Regions from separate parts of the Methylobacterium sp. BI1 genome, predicted to be linked through region 1. Evidence: predicted binding sites of a transcription regulator. Region 1 holds the regulator's gene; the other holds the start of a gene.

Region 1 (10,733 bases):
CTGACGCATCCCCCGCGATCGCACCAGCGGCCGACCTGCGCGTTGACCCGGGCACCGCCTCACCGAAGGACGATCCCATGAACCTCGACCTGACCGGCAAGCGCGCCCTCGTCAGCGGCTCCACCAGCGGCATCGGCTACGCCATCGCCAAGGCCCTGGGCGAGCTCGGGGCCAACGTGGCGATCAACGGGCGGACGCAGGACCGCGTCCGCGACGCCGTCGAGCGCCTGAAGCGCGAGACCGGCCATGCCGGCTTCATCGGGGCGCCCGGCGACGTCGCCAGCCCGGACGGGGCGGCCCGCGTGGTCTCCGGCCTGCCGGACATCGACATCCTGGTGAACAACACCGGCATCTTCGAGCCGAAGCCGTTCTTCGAGATCCCCGACGAGGACTGGCACCGGTTCTTCGACACCAACGTGATGAGCGGCGTGCGCCTGGCGCGGGCCTACACCCCCGGCATGGTCGAGCGCGGCTGGGGCCGGGTGGTCTTCATCTCCAGCGAGTCCGGCGTGAACATCCCGGTGGAAATGGTCCATTACGGGATGACGAAGACCGCCCAGCTCGCCGTCGCCCGGGGGCTCGCCGAGACCGTGTCGGGCAGCGGCGTCACCGTGAACAGCGTGCTGCCGGGGCCGACCCTGTCGGAGGGGGTCGCCGACTTCATGAAGAGCATGGCGCAGGGGCAGGACGGCGGAGCCGGGGGCGCGGTCGACCTCGACGCCGCCGGCCGGGCCTTCGTGGCCGAGCACCGCCCGACCTCGCTGATCGGCCGCCTCGCCACCGTCGAGGAGGTGGCCAGCATGGTCGCCTACATCTGCAGCCCGGCCGCCAGCGCCACCAGCGGGGCGGCCCTGCGCGTCGATGGCGGCGTGGTGCGCAGCATCGTCTGAGGGCGCGCCGTCCGGGCGGGCGACGGCCGGCGCGGTAAGGATTTCGTAACCTCCCCCGCCGACCCTGGCCCGAACGGACGGGAGGGCGGTCGATGGGGGATTATGCGCTGGAAGGTCCGCGCTGGGGCACGGGCGCGGCGGGCACGGGCGGCGGTACCGTCACCTGGGCCGTCGACAGCACGATTCCCACGGGCTTCGTCAGCCTCATCCAGGCGGCCTTCGCCACCTGGGCGGCCGCCGCCAACATCGCGTTCCAGCAGGTGGCCGCCACGGCCAGCGCCCAGATCGACTTCACCCTCGGGGGGATCGACGGGCTCGGCAACACCCTGGGCTACGCCAACTATTCCTATAGCGGCCAGCGCATGCAGTCGGTGGCGGTGACCTTCGACAGCGGCGAGGGCTGGCACGCCGTCTCCGGCGGGCGCGTGGTCAGCACCCAGAACGTCGACCTCTCCCTGGTGGCGCTGCACGAGATCGGCCACGCCCTCGGCCTCGATCACTACAACACCAAGCCCGAGGTGATGAACGCCATCCTCAACACCGGCATCAAGACCCTCGCGGCCGGCGACATCGCGGGGATCCAGGCCCTGTACGGCGCGCCCCCCGCCCCGTCCGCGCCGGTGGTCGCCGCGGCGGCCGTACCGGCAGCGCCCGTCGTGCAGGCCGACGCCACGGCGGTCTACCGGTTCTACGACACCCACACGGGGGATCACTTCTACACCACGAACACGGCCGAGAAGCTGCAGATCGAGAAGACGCTGCCGTGGTTCACCTACGAGGGCACCCCCTGGGCGGCCCCGGCCAAGGGCGCCGACACCGTGGACGTGTTCCGGTTCTTCGACACGGCCTCGAACGCCCACTTCTTCACGACGAGCGTCGCCGAGCGGGACCAGGTCCTGAAGACCGCGCCGACCTACAAGTACGAGGGCGTGGCCTTCGAGGCCTACGCGGATGCGGGCGCCCCCGGCGGCCTGACCCTGGAGCGCTTCTACAACACCCAGACCGGCCAGCATCACTTCGCCGGCAGTGCCGAGGAGGCCAACGGCATCAACCACGGCGCCGCCGGTCCGGGCTGGGTCGACGAGGGCAAGGCCTTCACCGTCCACGTGCCCACCGACACCATGATCTTCGCGTAAGGCGGCGGGCTCGACGGTTCGCCGCGCCGGCCCACCTCGGGGTCGGCTACTCGGCCTCTGCTTCGAACATCTCGTCGAAGGAGTAGCCCGAGCCGCGCACCGTGCGGATCGGGTCGCTCTGGCGCGGGCGGTTCAGGGCCTTGCGCAGGCGCCCGACATGGACGTCGACGGTGCGCTCGTCGATGTAGACGTCGTGGCCCCAGACGCCGTCGAGGAGCTGCTCGCGGGAGAACACCCGGCCGGGGCTCTGCATCAGGAACTCGAGGAGCTTGAACTCGGTCGGCCCGAGATGGATCTCGCGGCCCTCCCGGCGGATGCGGTGGCTGACCCGGTCGAGCTCGATGTCGCCGGCCACCAGCAGGTTGGCGACGTGGGCGGGCTTGGCCCGGCGCAGCAGGGCGCGGACCCGGGCGAGGAGCTCGGGCACCGAGAACGGCTTGACGATGTAGTCGTCCGCCCCCGTGCCGAGGCCGCGGATGCGGTCGCCCTCCTCGCCCCGCGCCGTGAGCATGATCACCGGCAGCCGCTCGGTCTCGCGCCGGGCGCGGATGCGGCGGCAGAGCTCGATCCCCGACAGGGCCGGCAGCATCCAGTCGAGCAGGACGAGGTCGGGCACCTGTTCCTGCAGGCGCAGGTCCGCCTCGTCGCCGCGGGCGGCCGAGTCGACGACGAACCCCTCGGCCTCGAGGTTGTAGCGGAGGAGGAGGGTCAGGGCCTCCTCGTCCTCGACGATCAGGATACGCGTACTCATCGTGCGCTTTCGATCAGTCCGGCACGGGGTCAGGCCGCGCCGGGCATGTCCACGGTGGCGTAGTTGGAGGCGTCGTTCTTCGGGCGCTCGCGCTCGGCCAGGAGGTTCTCGCCGGTGACGAGGTAGTGGATCGTCTCGGCGATGTTGGTGGTGTGGTCGCCGATGCGCTCGATGTTCTTGGCCACGAACAGGAGGTGCGTGCAGAACGAGATGTTGCGCGGATCCTCCATCATGTAGGTCAGGAGCTCGCGGAACAGGGAATTGTAGAGGGCGTCGATGGCGTCGTCGCGCTCCCAGACGTCGAGGGCCGCCTTGGTGTCGCGGCTGGCATAGGCGTCGAGCACGTCCTTAAGCTGCTCCTGCACCAGGTCGCTCATGTGCTGGACGCCGATGACGATCTTCTGCGGCTGGATCTGGTCGGCGATCGCCACGACGCGCTTGGCGACGTTCTTGGCGAGGTCGCCGATGCGCTCCAGATCGTTCGAGACGCGGATCGCCGTCACGGTCTCGCGCAGGTCGATCGCCAGGGGCTGGCGCCGGGCGATGAGCAGGATCGCCCGCTCCTCGATCTCGCGCTGGAGGGTGTCGAGGCGGGCGTCGGCGGCGATCACGGCCTGGGCCAGGGCCGAGTCCCGGCGCACCAGGGCCTCGCCGGCCTCGGTCATCATCTTCTCGGCGATGCCGCCCATCTCGGAGATCGAGCGGCGCAGGTCCTCGAGGTCCGTGTCGTAGGATTTGACGATGTGGTCGGGCATGGGTCTCGCTCCTCGATCGGGCCCGACTGTCCGGGGCCCGCCCTGGCGGTGATGGGGGGCGCGGGCCGGGATCGGCCGACGGAGGATCAGCCGAAGCGGCCAGTGATGTAGTCCTGCGTCTGGCGCTTCTCCGGATTCATGAAGATGCGCGTCGTGGGGCCGAATTCCACCAGCTCGCCGAGATACATGAACGCGGTGAACTGCGAGATGCGGGCCGCCTGCTGCATGTTGTGCGTGACGATGACGATGGTGAATTCTGAACGCAGCTGCTCGATCAGCTCCTCGATGCGGCCGGTGGAGATCGGGTCGAGGGCCGAGGTCGGCTCGTCGAACAGGATCACCTCGGGGCGCTGGGCCACCGTGCGGGCGATGCAGAGGCGCTGCTGCTGGCCGCCCGAGAGACCCATGCCGGACTGCTTGAGCTTGTCCTTCACCTCGTCCCAGAGGGCGGCCTTGCGCAGGGATTCCTCGACGCGCATGTCGAGGTCGGCCTTGGGCAGCTTCTCGTAGAGGCGCAGGCCGAAGGCGACGTTGTCGTAGATCGACATCGGGAACGGGGTCGGCTTCTGGAACACCATGCCGATGCGCGAGCGCAGCTCGTTGAGGTCGACCTTGGAATCCAGCACGTTCTGGCCGTCGAGGAGGATCTCCCCTTCCGCGCGCTGGTCCGGATACAGGCTGTAGATCCGGTTGAAGGTGCGCAGCAGGGTGGACTTCCCGCAGCCCGACGGTCCGATCAGCGCCGTGACCTGGCGGTCGTGGAAGTTGAGGTTGACCGACTTCAGGCCGTGGAAGCTGCCGTAGTAGAAGTTCAGGTCCTTGACGGCGATGCGGACCGGTGAGGACTCGTCAGCCTTGTGGCGTCCGGTGAGCTGCGCGGACGTGATCCCGGGGGCGGCGTTCATCGGTTCAAGATCCTATCGGTCGAAAGAGCGGGGACAGGCGGCGCGCCGGTGGTCAGCGCGACCGCTCGGTCTTGATGACGAAGCGGGCCACGATCGAGAGGGCGAGGATCGTGACGGTGATGAGGAGGGCGCCGGCCCAGGCGAGCTGCTGCCAGTTCGGATAGGGCGAGAGGGCGAACTGGTAGATCATCACCGGCAGGTTCGGCACGCCCCCCATCAGGTTGGGCGCGAACCAGCTGTTGTTGTTGAGCGCGGTGAAGAGCAGCGGCGCCGTCTCGCCGGCGATGCGGGCCAGCGCCAGGATGATGCCGGTGACGATGCCGGCGCTGGCGCCGCGCCAGGTGATGCTCTTGATGACGATGGAGGGCGGCGCGCCCAGCGCCGCGCCGGCCTCGCGCAGGGTCGAGGGCACGAGGCGCAGCATGTCCTCGGTGGTGCGCACGATCACCGGCGTCGCGATGATGGCAAGCGCCACCGCGCCGGCCCAGCCCGAGTAGGAGCCCATGGGCCGGACCATCAGCGTGTAGACGAACAGGCCGATGAGGATCGAGGGCGCCGAGAGCAGGATGTCGTTGAGGAAGCGGATGACGTCGGCGATCTTCGAGTTGCGGCCGTACTCGGCCAGGAAGGTCCCCGCCATCACGCCGACGGGCGTCGCCACCAGGATGGCCAGGAGGGTCATCACCAGGCTGCCGAGGATCGCGTTGGCGATGCCGCCGCCCTCGGAGCCGGGACCCGGCGTCGGGGCGGTGAACAGGGTCGGCGAGAAGCCCTTGATGCCCTCGATCACCAGCATGAACAGGATCGAGCCGAGCACGACGATCCCCACCAGCGTGGCGATCGTGCTGGCCAGGATCAGGGTCTTGTCGGCGATCCGGCGGCCGGGGCGGACCCGGCTGACCCGGGCCGGGGCGGCGGTGGTGGCGAGGGGGTTCGCGGCGTCCATGATGCGGCTCCTGACGACTCGGTGAGGCTGGCCTCAGGCGACCTTCGCGCGGCGGGTGAGGATGCGCGCGATGATCAGGACGAAGAAGGTGATGACGAAGAGGATGCAGCCGAGCGCCATCAGGGAGTTCAGCTGCAGGCCGTCGGCCTCGTTGAACTCGTTGGCGATGCGGGACGCGATGGTGGAGCCCGGGTCGAAGACCGAGCCCGAGAGGCGGTTGGCGTTGCCGATGACGAAGGTCACCGCCATGGTCTCGCCCAGGGCCCGGCCGAGGCCCAGCATGATGGCGCCGATGATGGAGACCGAGGCCTGGGGGACCAGCACGTAGCGCACCACCTCCCAGGTGGTGCAGCCGATGCCGTAGGCGCTCTCCCGCAGGACGGTCGGGATCTGATCGAGCATGTCGCGGGTGATCGAGGCCACGAAGGGCACGATCATGATGGCCAGGATGATGCCGGCGGTGAGGATGCCGACGCCCGAGGGGACGCGGGCGTAGAATAGGGTGCCGACGATCGGCATGCCCTCGACCAGGTTCGACACCGGCACCTGCACGAAGCGGGCGAAGAGCGGGGCGAACACGAACAGGCCCCACATGCCGTAGATGATGCTCGGCACCGAGGCGAGGAGCTCGATGGTCATCGAGACGGGCTTGCGGGCCCAGCCGGGGCAGAGCTGCGTCAGGTAGACGGCGATGCCCAGCGAGAGCGGCACGCCGATCAGCAGGGCCAGGACCGCCGAGGTCAGGGTCCCCACGATGGCCACGAGGCCGCCATACTGCTCCTGCCCGATATTCCAGACGCTGGAGGTGATGAAGCCGAAGCCGAATTCCTGGAAGGCCGGCCAGGCTCCGTACGCGATGGAGGCCAGGATGCCGGCGAGGACCAGGAGCACCAGGAACGCCGCCCCGTAGGAGGCCGCGCGGAACAGGCTGTCGCCGAGGCCGCCGGGCGTCTTGCGGGCCGAGGCGCGGTCCCGCGTCAGGGCGATCTGATCAGTCAAGGCGGCCATCCGAGTGTCTTCTCTTCACCGGGCGGCGTCCTACCCTGCGCCGGTCGTCGGCGCGAGGGGGGATCACCGGATCGTTGACAGGGGGGTGGCGGTAGGGCGTGGCGAAGGGGGAGCCCGGCGTCGCGACGCCGGGCCCGTCTGTCACGGTCAGGGCACGCGGGCCGGAGCCCGCGCGGCCGCCGCTCACATGCCGAAGACGGGCTTGCCGTCCTTGCCCTTGATCTCCTTCCACGCGTCGTGGATCTGGCTGACGACGGTGTCGGGCAGCGGCACGTAGTCGAGCTCGGTGGCGAGCTTGTCGCCGTTCTTGTAGGCCCAGTCGAAGAACTTCAGCACCTCGGCGGTGCGGGCCGCGTCGGCCGGGTCCTTGTGGACCAGGATGAAGGTGGCGGCGGTGATCGGCCAGGCGCCCTCGCCGGCCTCGTTGGTCAGCGAGATGCCGAAGCCGGGGGCGGCTTTCCAGTCGGCGCTGGCGGCCGCGGCCTGAAAGGCCTTGTCGTCGGGCTGCGGGAACTTGCCGGCCTTGTTCTGGATCAGGGCGTAGCTCAGCTTGTTCTGCTTGGCGTAGGCCGACTCGACGTAGCCGATGGCGTTCGGGACCTGTTTGACGGTGGCGGTGACGCCCTCGTTGCCCTTGCCGCCCTGGCCCACCGGCCAGCTGATCGTGGTGGCCGCACCGTACTCCTTCTTCCAGGGCTCGGAGACCTGGGAGAGATAGGTGGTGAAGATGTTGGTCGTGCCCGAGGCATCCGAACGGTAGACCGGGGTGATGTTGGCCTCGGGGAGCTTCAGCCCCTCGTTCAGCTTGGCGATCTTGGCGTCCGACCACTTGGCGATCTTGCCGGCGTAGATCTCGGCGATGACCTCGCCGGTGAGCTTCAGCTGGCCCGGCTCGATGCCGGGGATGTTCACCACCGTGACCACGCCGCCCATGACGGTCGGGAACTGGACGAGGCCGTCCTTCTCCAGGGCGGGGCCCTTCAGCGGCGCGTCGGTGGCGCCGAAATCGACGGTCTTGGCCTGGATCTGCTTGATGCCGCCGCCCGAGCCGATGGACTGGTAGTTCAGCCCGAGGCCGCTCTCCTTGCGATAGGCTTCGGCCCACTTCGAGTAGACCGGGAACGGGAAGGTCGCACCGGCACCGGTGATCTCGGCCGCCTGGGTGGGGGCGAGGGTGGCGAGGCCGAGGCCCGCGAGGGCGGCGAGGGTCGTAAATTTCATTTGTGGTCTCCTTGAGGAGCGCGCATCGGCCTACGTGCGGTGCCCGTGAGCCGTTGTGCACCGCGCCATACGGTCGGTTGGACCAAGGCGGTATGACGATTGCGCGACAGTTCGATGACACACGCCCGTCGCGCGGGCGGACCGGCATCGGCCGACGCGGTTTTTCCGGGGATGACGGGCCGGCGATCGGCCCGCATCGCCGCCTTGAATCGGGATTCGCGGGGGGCTATCGCCGGGTCCGAGGGCGAGTCGCTGCCGGTCGAGGTCTCGACCGGAACGGCGCGCCGACGGGTGCGGATGTGCGGCGCCCGATCCCCGACCGTGCCTCAAGGGATGCGCCATGACCGAGATCCGCCCGCGCCGCAGCGTCCTGGCCATGCCGGGCTCGAATCCCCGCCTCCTCGTGAAGGCCCGCACCCTCCCCACCGACGTGGTGATGATCGACCTCGAGGACGGCGTGGCGCCCGAGACCCGCGCCGAGACGCGGGCGGCGGTGGCCCGCGCCGTGTCCGAGGGCGGCTTCGGCCCGCGCGAGGTGGTGGTGCGGATCAACGCCCTCGACACGCCCTACGGCGAGGACGACCTCGCCGCCATCGCGCCGGCCGGGCCGGACGCGATCGTGGTGCCGAAGGTGACGGGGGCCGATGCCCTGGTGGCGGTGGGCTCGCGCCTGCGCCGCCTCGGCGCCCCGGACCGGACCCGGACCTGGGCGATGATCGAGAGCCCGATGGCGATCCTGCACCTCGCCGAGATCGCCAGCTCGGCCCGGGACGTCGACACCCGCCTCGCCTGCCTGATGGTGGGGCCGAACGATCTCGCCAAGGCCAGCCGGCTGCGACTCGGCGTGCCGGGCCGGCCCGCCCTGATGCCCTGGCTGATGGGCGTGATCGCGGCCGCCCGCGCCTACGAGATCGACGTGATCGACGGCATCTACAACGATTTCCGCGATGCGGAGGGCTTCGCGGCCGAGTGCGCCCAGGGCCGCGACTGCGGCTTCGACGGCAAGATGCTGATCCACCCCGACCAGATCGTCCCGGCCAACGCCGCCTTCGGGCCCGACGCGGCCGAGATCGCCTGGGCCCGGCGCATCCTCGCCGCCTTCGCCGAGCCGGAGAACCGCAACCGCGGCGTCATCGGCCTCGACGGCAAGATGGTGGAGCGCCTGCACGCCGCCGAGGCGACCCGGACCGTGGCCCTGGCCGACGCCATCGCGGCCCGGACGGCGTGAGCCCCGACCTCGCCGTCGAGATCCGCCTCCTCGACGCCCGCCTCTCCGGCTGGGGCTTCCCGCGCTGGGGCTCGGCCGCTGCCGCGGGCCTCGACCTGCATGCCTGCCTCGACGCGGGCCTGGATCTGCCGCCCCAGGGACCACCGGCCCTGATCCCGGCGGGCTTCAGCCTGGCCATCCGCGACCCGGGCTGGTGCGGCCTCGTCTTCCCGCGCTCCGGGCTCGGCCATCGCGAGGGCCTCGTCCTCGGCAACGGCACCGGCGTGATCGACGCCGATTACGAGGGGCCGCTGATGATCTCGGCCTGGAACCGCAATCCCGGCGGGGCCGGCCTGCGCATCGAGCCGGGCGACCGCATCGCCCAGCTCGTCTTCACCCGCGTGACCCGTCCGACGCTGACGATTCGCGCCGCCTCGGACGCGGCAGAGCCGGCCGGGACGGCCGGGGCGCGGGGCACCGGCGGGTTCGGCTCCACCGGGCGACGCTGAAGCGCGCGCCTCAGACGATCCCGCTGCCCTCGAAGGGCCAGGGCCGGCCGAGGCGGGCGGCGACCTGCGCGGGCTCGTGGCCGACCGCGGCGACGGCGGCCTCGACCTCCTCGCGCGGCACCTCGAAGCGGCGGGCCCAGTAGGCCAGGGTCCAGGGCTCCGAGACGTTGACGGTGGCGGGCTCGTGGTCGTTGTCGGGGGTGGCGCTGCTGTTCATGGCGGGTCTCGTGGCGGGTGTCGCTGCGGGGTCGGCTCCCTCCCTAACGCGCGGGACGGCCGCCGGTGCGTTTTCGCGCGCGCCCTTCCCCGCGATCACGCCCCGCCCATCCAGCCCCGCGCAAGCCATCCTGCGTAGGTCCGCTGCATCGGATTCCACATCCCCATCGGAGGCGTTGAGCCTTGGGCGTTCTGATCGGCCTCGTCATCGCAATCGGCTGCATGCTCGGCGGCTTCGTCGCCATGGGCGGCCACCTCGTCGTGCTCTGGCAGCCCTGGGAGTTCGTCATCATCGGCGGCATGGGCGCCGGCACCTTCGTCATGGCCAACCCGATGAAGACGGTGGTCGACACGGGCAAGGCGAGCCTCGACGCGCTCACCGGCAAGGTGCCCAAGCGCAAGGACTACCTCGCCCTGCTCGGCCTGATGCACGCCCTGATCCGCGAGCTGAAGACCAAGCCGCGCAACGAGGTCGAGCCGCATCTCGACGACCCGGCCAATTCCGAGATCTTCAAGGCCTATCCGGACGTGGCCAAGAACGCCGACCTCGTGCTGTTCATCTGCGACTATGCCCGCCTGATCCTCATCGGCAACGCCCGCGCCCACGAGATCGAGGCGCTGATGGACGAGGAGATCAGCGGCTACCGCAAGGACCGCCTCAAGCCCTACGGCGCCGTGACCACGGTGGCCGAGGCGATGCCCGCCCTGGGCATCGTGGCGGCGGTGCTCGGCATCGTGAAGGCGATGGGCGCCCTCGACCAGTCGCCGCAGATCCTCGGCGGCCTCATCGGCGCCGCACTCGTGGGGACATTCTTCGGCGTGTTCATGTCCTACGGCGTGCTGGCGCCCTTCGCGATCAAGATCAAGACCATCCGCGAGAAGCAGAACCACGTCTACATCATCGTGAAGCAGAGCCTGATCGCCCACATGAGCGGAGCGGTGCCGCAGATCGCCGTGGAGCACGGACGCAAGGGCATCTCGCTCGGCGACCGTCCGACCATCGACGAGGTCGAGAACGCCACCGTCACCGGCGGCGCGCAGCGGGAGGCCGCCTGAGCATGGACGGCCCCGCCGGGAACGCCGCCGACATCCGCGCCCGCCTGATCGAGGCCGGGGGCCTGTCCCTCGACCGCATGCCGATGCTGAACGTGGTGTTCGACCGGCTCACCTCGGGCTGCTCGGACAACCT
Region 2 (10,733 bases), 1.8 Mb from region 1:
GCGGCGGCCGCCGCCAAGCTCGCCGAGACCAAGGCCGCCGAGGCCCGCAAGGCGCATATCCGTCCCGGCCAAGCCGTCGCCAAGGCCGAGGACAAGGCGGTCCGCAAGATCGAGATCAAGGAAGCCAAGGCCGAGGTGAAGGCGGACGCTGCCAAGGACGCTGCGAAGAAGGCCGAGGCGGCCCGCAAGTCGGCCGAGGCCGAGGCGGCCAAGCTGGCCAAGGCGGACGCCGCCAAGGAGGCCGCCCGCAAGGTCGCCGAGGCGAAGGCCGCGGAGGTTGCCGCCAAGGAGGCCGCGAAGGCGCCCGTGAAGGTCGCCGCCGTCGAGGCGCCCAAGGCCGAGCCCGCCAGCACCGGGTCGGTCGCCGCCCCCGAGCAGTCGTTCCGCTGGCCCGCCAAGGGCCGGGTGATCTCGGGCTACGGCACCTCCGGCAACGAGGGCATCAACATCTCGGTGCCCGAGGGCACCGCGGTGAAGGCGGCCGAGGACGGCACCGTGGCCTATGCGGGTTCCGACGTGAAGGGCTACGGCAAGCTCGTCCTGGTGCGCCACTCGAACGGCTACGTCTCGGCCTACGCCCATAACGGCGAGCTCGACGTGCGCCCCGGCGAGAAGGTCAAGCGCGGCCAGACCATCGCGAAGTCCGGCGCCTCCGGCAACGTGACCTCGCCCCAGCTCCACTTCGAGATCCGCAAGGGCGCGACCCCGGTCGACCCGATGCCCCACCTCGCCAGCAACTGACCCTTCGGGCGGAGCGTCCGAAAACACGAAACGGCGGCCCCTCGGGGCCGCCGTTCTCGTTTGGGGGGGATTCGGGAGGGACGGCCTCAGCGGCCGGTGCGCACCCGGGTCCAGCTCCGGGTGACGAAGCGCTGGGTGCGGTCGTCCCAGGCGGTGTTGCTGGCGAGGCGCTGCATCGTCGCCTCGTCCGGGTAGATGCCGGGATTGGCCAGGATTTCGGGCTTGACGAACTTCCGGGCCGCCGCGTTGCCGCTGGCGTAGGAGACGAAGTTGGTGTTGGCCGCCGCCACCTCGGGCCGCATCATGTAGTCGAGGAACAGGTGGGCCTCGGCGGGATGGGGCGCGTCCTTCGGGATCGCGAAGGCGTCGAACCACATCAGCGCGCCCTCGCGCGGAATGACATAGCCGATCTCGACCCCGTTCTTGGCCTCCTCGGCGCGCTTCCTGGCCTGCATGATGTCGCCGGAATAGCCGACCGCCAGGCAGAGGTCGCCGTTGGCCAGCCCGTTGATGTATTCCGAGGAGTGGAACTTGCGCACCGAGCCGCGGACCTTGAACAGGGCGTCGGTGACCTGGGTGATGTCGTCCCAGCGCTTGGAATCCGGCTTGAAGCCGTAGAACGGCAGCAGGCTCGGGATCAGGTCCTCGGGGGAATCGAGCAGCATCACCCCGCAATCCTTCAGCTTGGCCATCAGGCCCGGATTGAGGACGAGGCTCCAGGTGTTGAGGGGCTGGTTCGCGCCCAGGCGCTCGCGCACCTGGGCGAGGTTCACGCCGATGCCGGTGGTGCCCCACATGTAGTCGACGGCGTAGGTGTTGCCCGGGTCGTAGGTGGCGAGCCGCGCCGCGATCTCGGGCCAGGCATGGACGAGGTTGGGGATCCGGGCCTTGTCGAGGGGCTGGAACACGCCCGCCCGGATCAGCCGCTGCAGGAACGGCCCGGAGGGCGCCACCACGTCGTAGCCCGAGCGCCCGGCCAGCAGCTTGGTCTCGAGGATCTCGTTGTTGTCGTAGGTGTCGTACACGACCTTGATGCCCGTCTCCTTCGTGAAGGCGTCGAGCATCTTCGGGTCGATGTAGTCCGACCAGTTGTAGATGTTGACCACGCGCTCGCCCTGCGGCGCGGGCGTCTCGGCCCGCGCCCCGGGCAGGCCGAGCGCCAGGGCGGCGAGCGCCCCGGCGAACAGCCCCCCGGACAGAAGCGCGCGGCGGGTGCCGGCTCGGATCATGCCTGCCCTTTCGCGGCCACGACCACGATCTCGACGAGGTATTCGGGGGCGGCGAGCCTGGCCTCCACCGTGGCGCGGGCGGGCGGGTTGTCCTTCGCCACCCAGGCGTCCCACGCCGCGTTCATCTCCGCGAAGGTGGCGATGTCGGCGAGGTAGATGGTGGCGGTGAGGATGCGGCTCTTGTCGGTGCCGGCGGCCGCCAGCAGGCGGTCGATCTCGCCCAGGATCTCCTGGGTCTGCGCGGTGACGCCGGCGCCCACCACCGTGCCGGCCACCTGGCCCGCGAGGAAAACCATGTCGCCGTAGGTGACGGCCTGGCTCATGCGGGGGCCGGATTCGAAGCGCTGGATCGTCATGACGGGAAAACGTGCCTCTCGCGTGTCGGCCGCGGGATGCCGCGCGGCACCCCTGGGATACCCCCTCGGCATCCCGGCTCGGGGCAAGCGTTGTGCCGCGTCGGGGACCCGAACGTAAAGGCCCCCCGCGCCCGCTGCGCGCCGCGATCCTGCGAGGCCGGATCGGCTTTTCCGACCACGCGACAAAGTCGCGTCGTGCAGCGCAACTCATCCCACAGGTGCGGCGTTCTCACCCCATGCGTTAAGGCCAAGGCTAGGAAGCCGGCCGCTACCGCCAGTGACGTCCGACCCAGAGGGTTCGGCCAAGTTCGAGGATCAGCTCATGGGTATCATCTGGACCATCATCATCGGCTTTCTGGCCGGTGTCATCGCCAAGTTCATCATGCCGGGCAGCAACGAGCCCGCCGGCTTCATCCTGACCACGATCCTCGGCATCGTCGGCGCCTTCGTCGCCACGTTCCTCGGCCAGGCCCTCGGCTGGTACGGTCCGAACCAGGGCGCAGGCTTGATCGGCGCCGTCGTCGGCGCGATCGTCGTGCTGGCGATCTACGGCTTCATCCAGGGCCGCCGCTCGACCACCACGCTGTAAGTCCACGCGAATTCAAAACCGAACGCGAAAGGGGCGCCTCACCGAGGCGCCCCTTTTTCATGTCCGAACCCGATCGCCCGAACCGGACCGCCCGATGCCGTTCGGGCACCGGGCGCGGGGCCGGTCAGGCCTCGGTGGCGGCCTTGACGGCGCAGTGGCCGGTGGCGCCGCGGATGGCGAGGCCGGCGCCGACCACGAGGGCCGCGAGGCTGAGCCACTTGTTCGGGCGGGGCTGCGCCGCCGCCGCGGCGATGCCGAGGCCGAGCACCACCGAGACGGCGCGCTCCGTGGTCGTGAGGTTCGGGGTGCCGCTGAAGATGTCGTGGATCATCGCGTTGGCCATGCTGGGGTCTCCTGTGCTGCGTCGCGGGGCGAACGCGGCGGGGGGAACGGGCGTTCCACCGCGCGGGTGCGGCGCGGCACGGTGTCGTCCGGCCGACCCGATCCTTGTCCTGGCCACGGATCAGCGCGGATAGGCGCTCAGGCCGCCGGCCCGCGCGGCGGCGGCCTCGGCCTTGCGGTGCGCCTCCGCCTCGGCCGCGCAGGCGGCCGCTTCGAGATCGTCCAGCGGCGCGCGCCGCGCGCAGCGCGCCCGGAGGGCGTCGAGCTCCTCCTCCGTGAGGCTCTCGATGCCGATGTAGCGGTTCTGGGCGGCGCTGGCCCGGATCAGCTCGTCGAGCTTGGCCTGGATCGCCGCGCCGTCGCGATTCTGGGTGTTCTGGATCAGGAACACCATCAGGAACGTCACGATGGTGGTGCCGGTGTTGATGATGAGCTGCCAGGTGTCGGAGAAGCCGAACAGCGGCCCGGTCACCGCCCAGATCACGATCAGCGCGATGCTGACCGCGAAGGTCGCCGGCCGCCCGGCGGTGCGCGCCACCTTCGAGGCGAAGGCGGTGAAGAGCTGGGCCGACGTCAGGCGTGTGACGCGCATGCGACCTCCTCGATCCCGATGGCAGCGCTGAGCGGGAAGAGAACCCGCGACGGCGGGAAACCGTTGCCGCTCCCTAGTGGTCTGAGTTAGAAGTTCTGTTGCAGATTTTGAGCTTGCACCTACGTGTGGGGGATGTCCGCACGGAGGTGACCGATGGCCCGTGGTCCAAAACCTGCTCCTCTCCATTTGACTGAGGACGAGCGCACGCGCCTAGCGGGGCTCATCCGCCGTCGCAATGTCGGCCAAGCCTTGGCTCAGCGCGCGCGGATCGTGCTGGCCTGCGCCGAGCCGGGATCGACCAACAGTGGCGTTGCCCGTGATCTCGGCGTCAGCCGGATGAGCGTCACGACGTGGCGCGCCCGTTTCCTCGCTCATCGCCTCGACGGCCTCGTCGACCTGCCCCGCTCCGGTGCGCCACGTGCCGTCACGGACACGGCCATCGAAGGGATGGTCACCCTCACGCTGGAGAGCCAGCCAGAGAACGCCACCCACTGGTCGACCCGCGCCATGGCCCGGCGGGTCGGCATGAGCCAGAGCATGGTCTCGCGAGTCTGGCGTGCCTTCGGGCTGCAGCCGCACAAGACCGACACCTTCAAGCTCTCGACCGATCCCGCCTTCGTCGACAAGGTCCGGGACGTGGTCGGCCTCTACATGGCTCCGCCGCATCGTGCCGTGGTGCTGTGCGTCGACGAGAAGCCGCAGATCCAAGCGCTGACGGGCACGGCCCCCGTGCTGCCGATGCGGCCCGGCCAGCCGGAGCGCCGAACTCACGATTATCGTCGCCAGGGTACGACCGACCTGTTCGCCGCCCTCGACGTCCAGGCCGGGACGGTGATCGGCCACTGCACAGGCCGGCACCGTTCGGTCGAGTTCCGCGACTTCCTCGATCAGATCGAAGCGGCCGTCCCAAGCGATCTCGACGTGCACCTCGTGCTCGACAACGCGGCCACCCACAAAACCAAGCTGATCCACGACTGGCTCGTGAAGCGTCCGCGTTGGCACCTTCATTTCACGCCGACGTCCGCATCATGGCTCAATCTCGTCGAGGGTTGGTTTGCCCTGCTCACCCGTCGACGTCTGCAGCGTGGTGCCTTCCAACAGACCAGCGATCTCGAAGCTGCGATCCACGCCTACATCGCTCAGACCAACACCGATCCAAAGCCCTTCGTCTGGACCAAACCCGCTGATGCGATCCTCGCAAGCGTCGGACGCTTCTGTCAGAGAACTTCTAACTCAGACCACTAGCGGGCGTTGGGCAGGCGCACGGTGACGCCGGCCTTCGCCGCCGGGGCGTCCGGGCCGGCCGGCGCCGCACCACCCCAGCGGGTCGCCTCGATGCGCACCGTGCCCCATCCGGTGCCGACCGTGATCGACAGCGGCAGCAGCAGCGTCCCGTCGAGGATCGGGGCGAAGCGCACCCGCATGTCGTCGTTGGCGGCCATCCGGCGGACGTTGCTCCCGCCGGAGCGGTGCCCGGAGATCGGCACCCAGCGCACCCGGCAGTCGAGGGCCGGGCCGCGATAGGCGCCCTCCGTCACCGTCGCGAGGCTGCCCCGCGACAGCACCAGGTCGGCCCGGCTCGCCCCGTCGAAGACCGGGATGCGGCGGTCGCACAGGCCCGGGTCCAGGGACGCGGCCCCGAGGGGGATCGTCAGCATGGTCAGGGGATCGACCACGCCGACCTTGTCCTCCGGCGCCACCGGGACCCGGTCGTCGCGCGGGGTCGGGGGCGGCTCGACGCTGGCGCTGCGCACGCGCCCGCTGGCCAGGTCGAGCGCCACCGCGATCGGCTTGCCGCCGTAGCGGCTGTCGATCCGGAAGGTGGCGGTGACCGCGCCGGCGCGATTCGTCGAACCCGCGACGGTGGCCTTGCCGGCCCCGTCGAAGAAGAAACCGGCGAGGCCGCGCAGGCCCGCCTCGAGCTCGAGGGCGTAGCGCTCGTCCGCCCGCTCGACCGCGAGGCTCGCCTCGCCCGCCGGCAGGTTCAGGAAGCTCAGGCCGTAGGCCGCCGTGAAGCGGCGCGCGGGCGTGTCGCCCGCGGCCTGCGCGCCGGCCCCCAGAACGGCCGCCGCCAGGGTCAGCGAAGGCAGGATCAGGGCCCGGATCTGTCTGTGCCTGCGAGGGGACACGGCCATCGCCTCATCGCGCCCCGGACGGCGCACAGCCTGTCATATCGGCGTCGGGGGGCCGTAGTATGCGCGCTTCGGCACCTCGCGCGCAGCCGCATCTCCCGCGCAACCAAGACCGGTTGCGCCCCGCCAGGACACGACACCCTTGGACCGACCCGCCCGATACGCCCTGTACTTCACGCCCGCCCCCGGCTCGGCCCTGGCTGCCTTCGGCGACGCGATCCTCGGTCCCGGCCCGGCCCCCGGCCCGGCGGCGCTCCGGGCGATCCTCGACGCGCACACCGCCGAGCCGCGCCTCTACGGGTTCCACGCCACCCTGAAGGCGCCGATGCGCCTCGCCCCCGGCGCCAGCGAGGCCGATCTCCTGGCTGCCGCCGAGGCCCTGGCGGCGCACCGGAGCCCCCTGCCCGTCGGCCCCCTGCGGGTCGCCGTCCTCGGGGCCTTCGCCGCCCTGGTGCCGGACGCCCCTCCCGTCGGCCTCGGTCTCCTCGCCGCCGAGTGCGTCGCGGCCCTCGACCCCCTGCGGGCCCCCCTCAGCGAGGCCGAGCGGGCCCGCCGCCGCCCGGAGCGGCTCGATTCCCGCGGCCGGGCGCTGCTGGAGCGCTGGGGCTATCCGCACGTCTTCGAGGCCTTCCGCTTCCACATGACGCTCACAGGCCCCCTCGGTCCGGAGGACGGGGCGACCGCCCTGCCCCTGCTGGCCGCGGCCGCCGCGGACCTGCCCGACCTGACGGTCGATGCGGTGAGCGTGGTCGTCCAGGACGGCGCGGCGCCGTTCCGCCTGCTGCGCCGCCTCCCCTTCTCCGCCTGACGTTCCTTCCCCGCCCGACCTTCCTTCCCCCGCCCGACCTTCCTTCCCCCGCCCGACAGGATCCCGCGATGGTCTCCGATCGCCTCGGCCTCGAACCGGCCGTCCATCCCACCGCCGCGCTCTCGGCGTGCCGCCTCGGCCGCTACACCGAGGTCGGTGCGCGCACGCGCCTCAGCGAGACCAGCCTCGACGATTACTCGTACATCGTCGAGGACGGGCAGGCGAACTACACGACCGTCGGCAAGTTCTGCTCCATCGCCTCGCACGTGCGGATCAATCCGGGCAACCATCCGATGGAGCGGGCCTCGCAATCCCACTTCACCTACCGGGCCAGCGCCTACTGGCCGGGGGAGACGGACGAGGCGGCCTTCTTCGCCCGGCGCCGGGCCCTGCCCGTCGCCATCGGCCACGACGTCTGGATCGGGCACGGCGCCGTCATCCTGCCCGGGCGCCGCATCGGCACCGGGGCGGTGGTGGGCGCGGGCACGATCGTGACCCGGGACGTGGCGCCCTACACCATCGTGGTCGGCAATCCGGGCCGGGTGGTGCGCCGCCGGTTCCCCGAGGCGATCGCCGAACGCCTGCAGGCGCTGGCCTGGTGGGACTGGGACCATGCGCGCCTGGGCCGGGCCCTGCCGGATTTCCGCGCCCTGTCGATCGAGGCCTTCCTGGAGCGTCACGAAGCAGAGGCCTGAGCGGATAGGCTAATTGATTAGCCGAGCAACTGTCATGATGCTGTCGTGCCCCGCGGGTTTACCGGCCTTCATCGTGAAGCGCCGGACACCCGCATGCTGATCCTCGAAGATCTGACGCGCCGTTACGGCGAGCGCCGCGCCGTGGACGGCGTCTCCCTCGCCATCCCCCGCGGCCGCTTCGTCGGCGTGATCGGCCGTTCGGGCGCCGGCAAGTCGACCCTGCTGCGGATGATCAACCGCCTGGCCGAGCCGACGGGCGGCCGCATCCTGTTCGACGGCCTCGACGTGACGGCCCTGCGCAGCCGCGACCTGCGGCGCTGGCGGACGCGCTGCGCCATGATCTTCCAGCAGTTCCACCTCGTCGGCCGCCTCGACGTGCTGAGCAACGTGCTGATGGGCCGGCTCTCCGAGGTGCCCCGGCACCGCTCGCTGTTCAAGCTCTGGTCCGAGCGCGAGCGCGCCCTGGCCCTGGCCGCCCTCGACGGGTTCGGCATGGGCGACTTCGCCGGGCACCGGGCCGACCAGCTCTCCGGCGGCCAGCAGCAGCGCGTCGCCATCGCGCGGGCGATGATGCAGGCCCCCGACCTGATCCTGGCCGACGAGCCCGTGGCCTCCCTCGACCCGCGCAACACCCGCATCGTCATGGACGCCCTGGCCGAGGCCAACCGGCGCCACGGCATCACGGTCCTGTGCAACCTGCATTCCCTGGACCTGGCCCGCCACTACTGCGACCGCCTCGTCGGCCTCGCCGACGGCCGCCTCGTGTTCGACGGCGCCCCCGCCGACCTCACCGAGGCGGTCGCCCGCCAGCTCTACGGGCTGGAGGACGGCGAGGTCCTCGACGCGCCGGAGCCGGTGCGGCCCCCCGCCTATCCCGCCGCCCTGGTCGCCTGATTCCTGAATCGGATCCCTCACCCCCGGGAGATACCCATGCTGACCCGCCGATCCCTCGCCGGCGCCCTCGCGCTCGCCCTCCTCGCCCTCCCGGCCGCTGCGCAGGACTGGACAGCGGCCTATCCGGAGCTGACCCTGGCGGTGATCCCGGCCGAGAACGCCTCGGGCACCACCGACCGCTACGCGCCGATGACCGCCTACCTGTCGAAGGCCCTCGGCGTGCCGGTGAAGCTGCGCATCGCCAACGACTACGCCGCCGTGATCGAGAGCCAGCGCGCCGGCAACGCTCAGCTCGCCTTCTACGGTCCGGCCTCCTTCGCCCGCGCGGTGATGACCGGCGTCAAGGTCGAGCCCATCGTCAACCAGCGTCACGACACCGGCGCCTCGGGCTACTACGCGGTGATCTATGTGCGCGCCGACAGCCCCTACAGGACGATCGAGGACCTGAAGGGCAAGAACCTCGCCCTGGTCGACCCGAACTCCACCTCCGGCAACCAGGCGCCGCGCTACTTCCTCAGCAAGGCCGGCCACCCGGTCGACACGTTCTTCGGCAAGACGGTCTATGCCGGCAGCCACGAGAACGCCGTCCTGGCCCTGGTGCAGGGCACCGTGGACGCGGCGGCCAACCTCTACAACACCGACACCGACACCATGGTCACCCGCATGGCGGCCAAGGGCATGCTGAAGAAGCCCGACGGGTCGGCGATGAGCCAGGCCGATTTCCGCGTGGTGTTCAAGTCCGACTTCCTGCCCGAGGGCCCCTTCGCCATGCTGGCGAGCCTGCCCGACGCCCTCAAGGCGCAGATCCGCGCGGCCCTGGTGGCGATGCCCACGGCCGACAAGGCGGCCTTCGACCGGCTCTCGGACGGCAAGGATCTCGGCCTCACCCCCGTGACCCTGAAGGACTACCAGCCGATCATCGACATGCTGAAGTTCAACGACGACCAGCGCCGCAAATCTTGACCCCGCCCCTCTCGACCGCGTCCGGCACGGTGTCGCGGGTCGCCGACCATGCCTGAGCGGATCATGCCCGAGGGGATCGTACCTGAGCGGCTCCTGCCCGATCGGATCGTGCCCCTGCCCCCGGACCGGGCCGCCGCCCTGGCGGGGGCCTACGAGGCCGCCGTCGCCGCGACCCGGCGCCGGACCTGGGCCGGCCTCGCCGGGCTCGTCGTCCTTGCCGGCCTCGCCGCCTGGGCCGCGGAGGTGCGCCCCTGGGTGCTGGCGACCCATCTCGGCCGCTTCACCGACTACCTCGTCCAGATCCTGCCGCCCCTGACCCTGGCGAACCTGCCGGGGGACCTCGCCGAATGGTACTGGGGCGGGCCGAAATGGCTCGGGCTCCTGGGCGAAACCCTGCTGATGGCCTATCTCGGCACCCTCCTGGGGGCGATCGGCGGCTTCCTCCTGTGCTTCTCCGCCGCCGCCAACGTGGCGGGGAGCCGGACGGCCTGCATCCTCGTGCGGCGCGGGCTCGAGGTCTGCCGCACCGTGCCGGAGATCGTGTTCGCCCTGATCTTCGTCATCGCCTTCGGCCTCGGGCCGATGGTGGGCGTGCTGGCCCTGGCGATCCACACCACGGGGGCGCTGGGCAAGCTGTTCTCCGAGGTGGTCGAGAACATCGACATGAAGCCGGTGGAAAGTCTCACGGCCGCCGGGGCCGGGCGGATCGAGACCCTGCGCTTCGCCGTGCTGCCGCAGGTGCTGTCGAACTTCGCCTCCTACGGGCTGCTGCGCTTCGAGATCAACGTGCGCGGCGCCGGCGTGATGGGTTTCGTCGGGGCCGGCGGCATCGGGCAGGAACTCCTCGTGGCCATCCGCAACTTCTACTACGCCGACGTCAGCGCAATCCTGGTCCTGATCATCCTCACCGTGATGGCGATCGACCTCGGCACCGAGCGCCTGCGCCACGGACTCCTCGGAGGCCTGCGATGACCGGCCCCGGACTCGGTCCGGCCGAGATCGCCGCCCTGCGCCGGCGCTTTCCCGACAGCTTCCGGCCGGCCTGGCGGGGGCGGCTCCTCGCGGTCCTGGCGCTGGCCGGCCTCGTCGGCCTGGCGGGCTACGCCCTGGTCCGCCTCGATTTCTCCGCCGCGCGCCTCCTGGCCGGCCTCGGCCGCCTCGGCGAGTTCAGCCTGCTGATGTGGCCGCCCGAGACCGGCGGCCGGGCCTGGGCCTTCCTGCAGGCCCTGGCCGAGACCCTCGGCATCGCCTTCATCGGCACGCTGACGGCCGCGCTGCTGGCCTTTCCGGTGGCGTTCCTCGCCGCCCGCAACGTCGTGCCGAACCCCTTCCTGCGCTTCACCGTCCGGCGCGGCCTCGACGTGATGCGCTCCGTCGACGTGCTGATCTGGG

What was found. Region 1 encodes PhoB, which activates phosphate uptake and scavenging genes when phosphate is short. Its sites were predicted from a motif close to TGTCATNNANCTGTCAT; they were not measured.
Region 2: AC1MGR_RS14735 (DUF1045 domain-containing protein) is a predicted target of PhoB. The motif match lies at 6,016-6,032, and genes of this name have one in related genera.

The regions. Positions count from the first base shown of each region.
Region 1 covers NZ_CM155267.1:4,966,112-4,976,844, forward strand. The annotation lists gene AC1MGR_RS23540 (MFS transporter) at 1-4, shown strand, start outside; gene AC1MGR_RS23545 (SDR family oxidoreductase) at 78-890, shown strand; gene AC1MGR_RS23550 (matrixin family metalloprotease) at 983-2,026, shown strand; gene phoB (phosphate regulon transcriptional regulator PhoB) at 2,073-2,777, opposite strand; gene phoU (phosphate signaling complex protein PhoU) at 2,807-3,532, opposite strand; gene pstB (phosphate ABC transporter ATP-binding protein PstB) at 3,619-4,437, opposite strand; gene pstA (phosphate ABC transporter permease PstA) at 4,490-5,383, opposite strand; gene pstC (phosphate ABC transporter permease subunit PstC) at 5,417-6,391, opposite strand; gene pstS (phosphate ABC transporter substrate-binding protein PstS) at 6,575-7,612, opposite strand; gene AC1MGR_RS23585 (HpcH/HpaI aldolase/citrate lyase family protein) at 7,953-8,840, shown strand; gene dut (dUTP diphosphatase) at 8,837-9,328, shown strand; gene AC1MGR_RS23595 (DUF3606 domain-containing protein) at 9,339-9,545, opposite strand; gene motA (flagellar motor stator protein MotA) at 9,728-10,600, shown strand; gene AC1MGR_RS23605 (FliM/FliN family flagellar motor switch protein) at 10,603-10,733, shown strand, end outside.
Region 2 covers NZ_CM155267.1:3,123,147-3,133,879, forward strand. The annotation lists gene AC1MGR_RS14695 (M23 family metallopeptidase) at 1-741, shown strand, start outside; gene AC1MGR_RS14700 (polyamine ABC transporter substrate-binding protein) at 828-1,970, opposite strand; gene AC1MGR_RS14705 (RidA family protein) at 1,967-2,326, opposite strand; gene AC1MGR_RS14710 (GlsB/YeaQ/YmgE family stress response membrane protein) at 2,649-2,915, shown strand; gene AC1MGR_RS14715 (YgaP family membrane protein) at 3,040-3,258, opposite strand; gene AC1MGR_RS14720 (low affinity iron permease family protein) at 3,379-3,849, opposite strand; gene AC1MGR_RS14725 (IS630 family transposase) at 4,003-5,094, shown strand; gene AC1MGR_RS14730 (DUF3108 domain-containing protein) at 5,091-5,984, opposite strand; gene AC1MGR_RS14735 (DUF1045 domain-containing protein) at 6,124-6,789, shown strand; gene AC1MGR_RS14740 (DapH/DapD/GlmU-related protein) at 6,858-7,484, shown strand; gene phnC (phosphonate ABC transporter ATP-binding protein) at 7,578-8,378, shown strand; gene phnD (phosphonate ABC transporter substrate-binding protein) at 8,415-9,341, shown strand; gene phnE (phosphonate ABC transporter, permease protein PhnE) at 9,435-10,313, shown strand; gene phnE (phosphonate ABC transporter, permease protein PhnE) at 10,310-10,733, shown strand, end outside.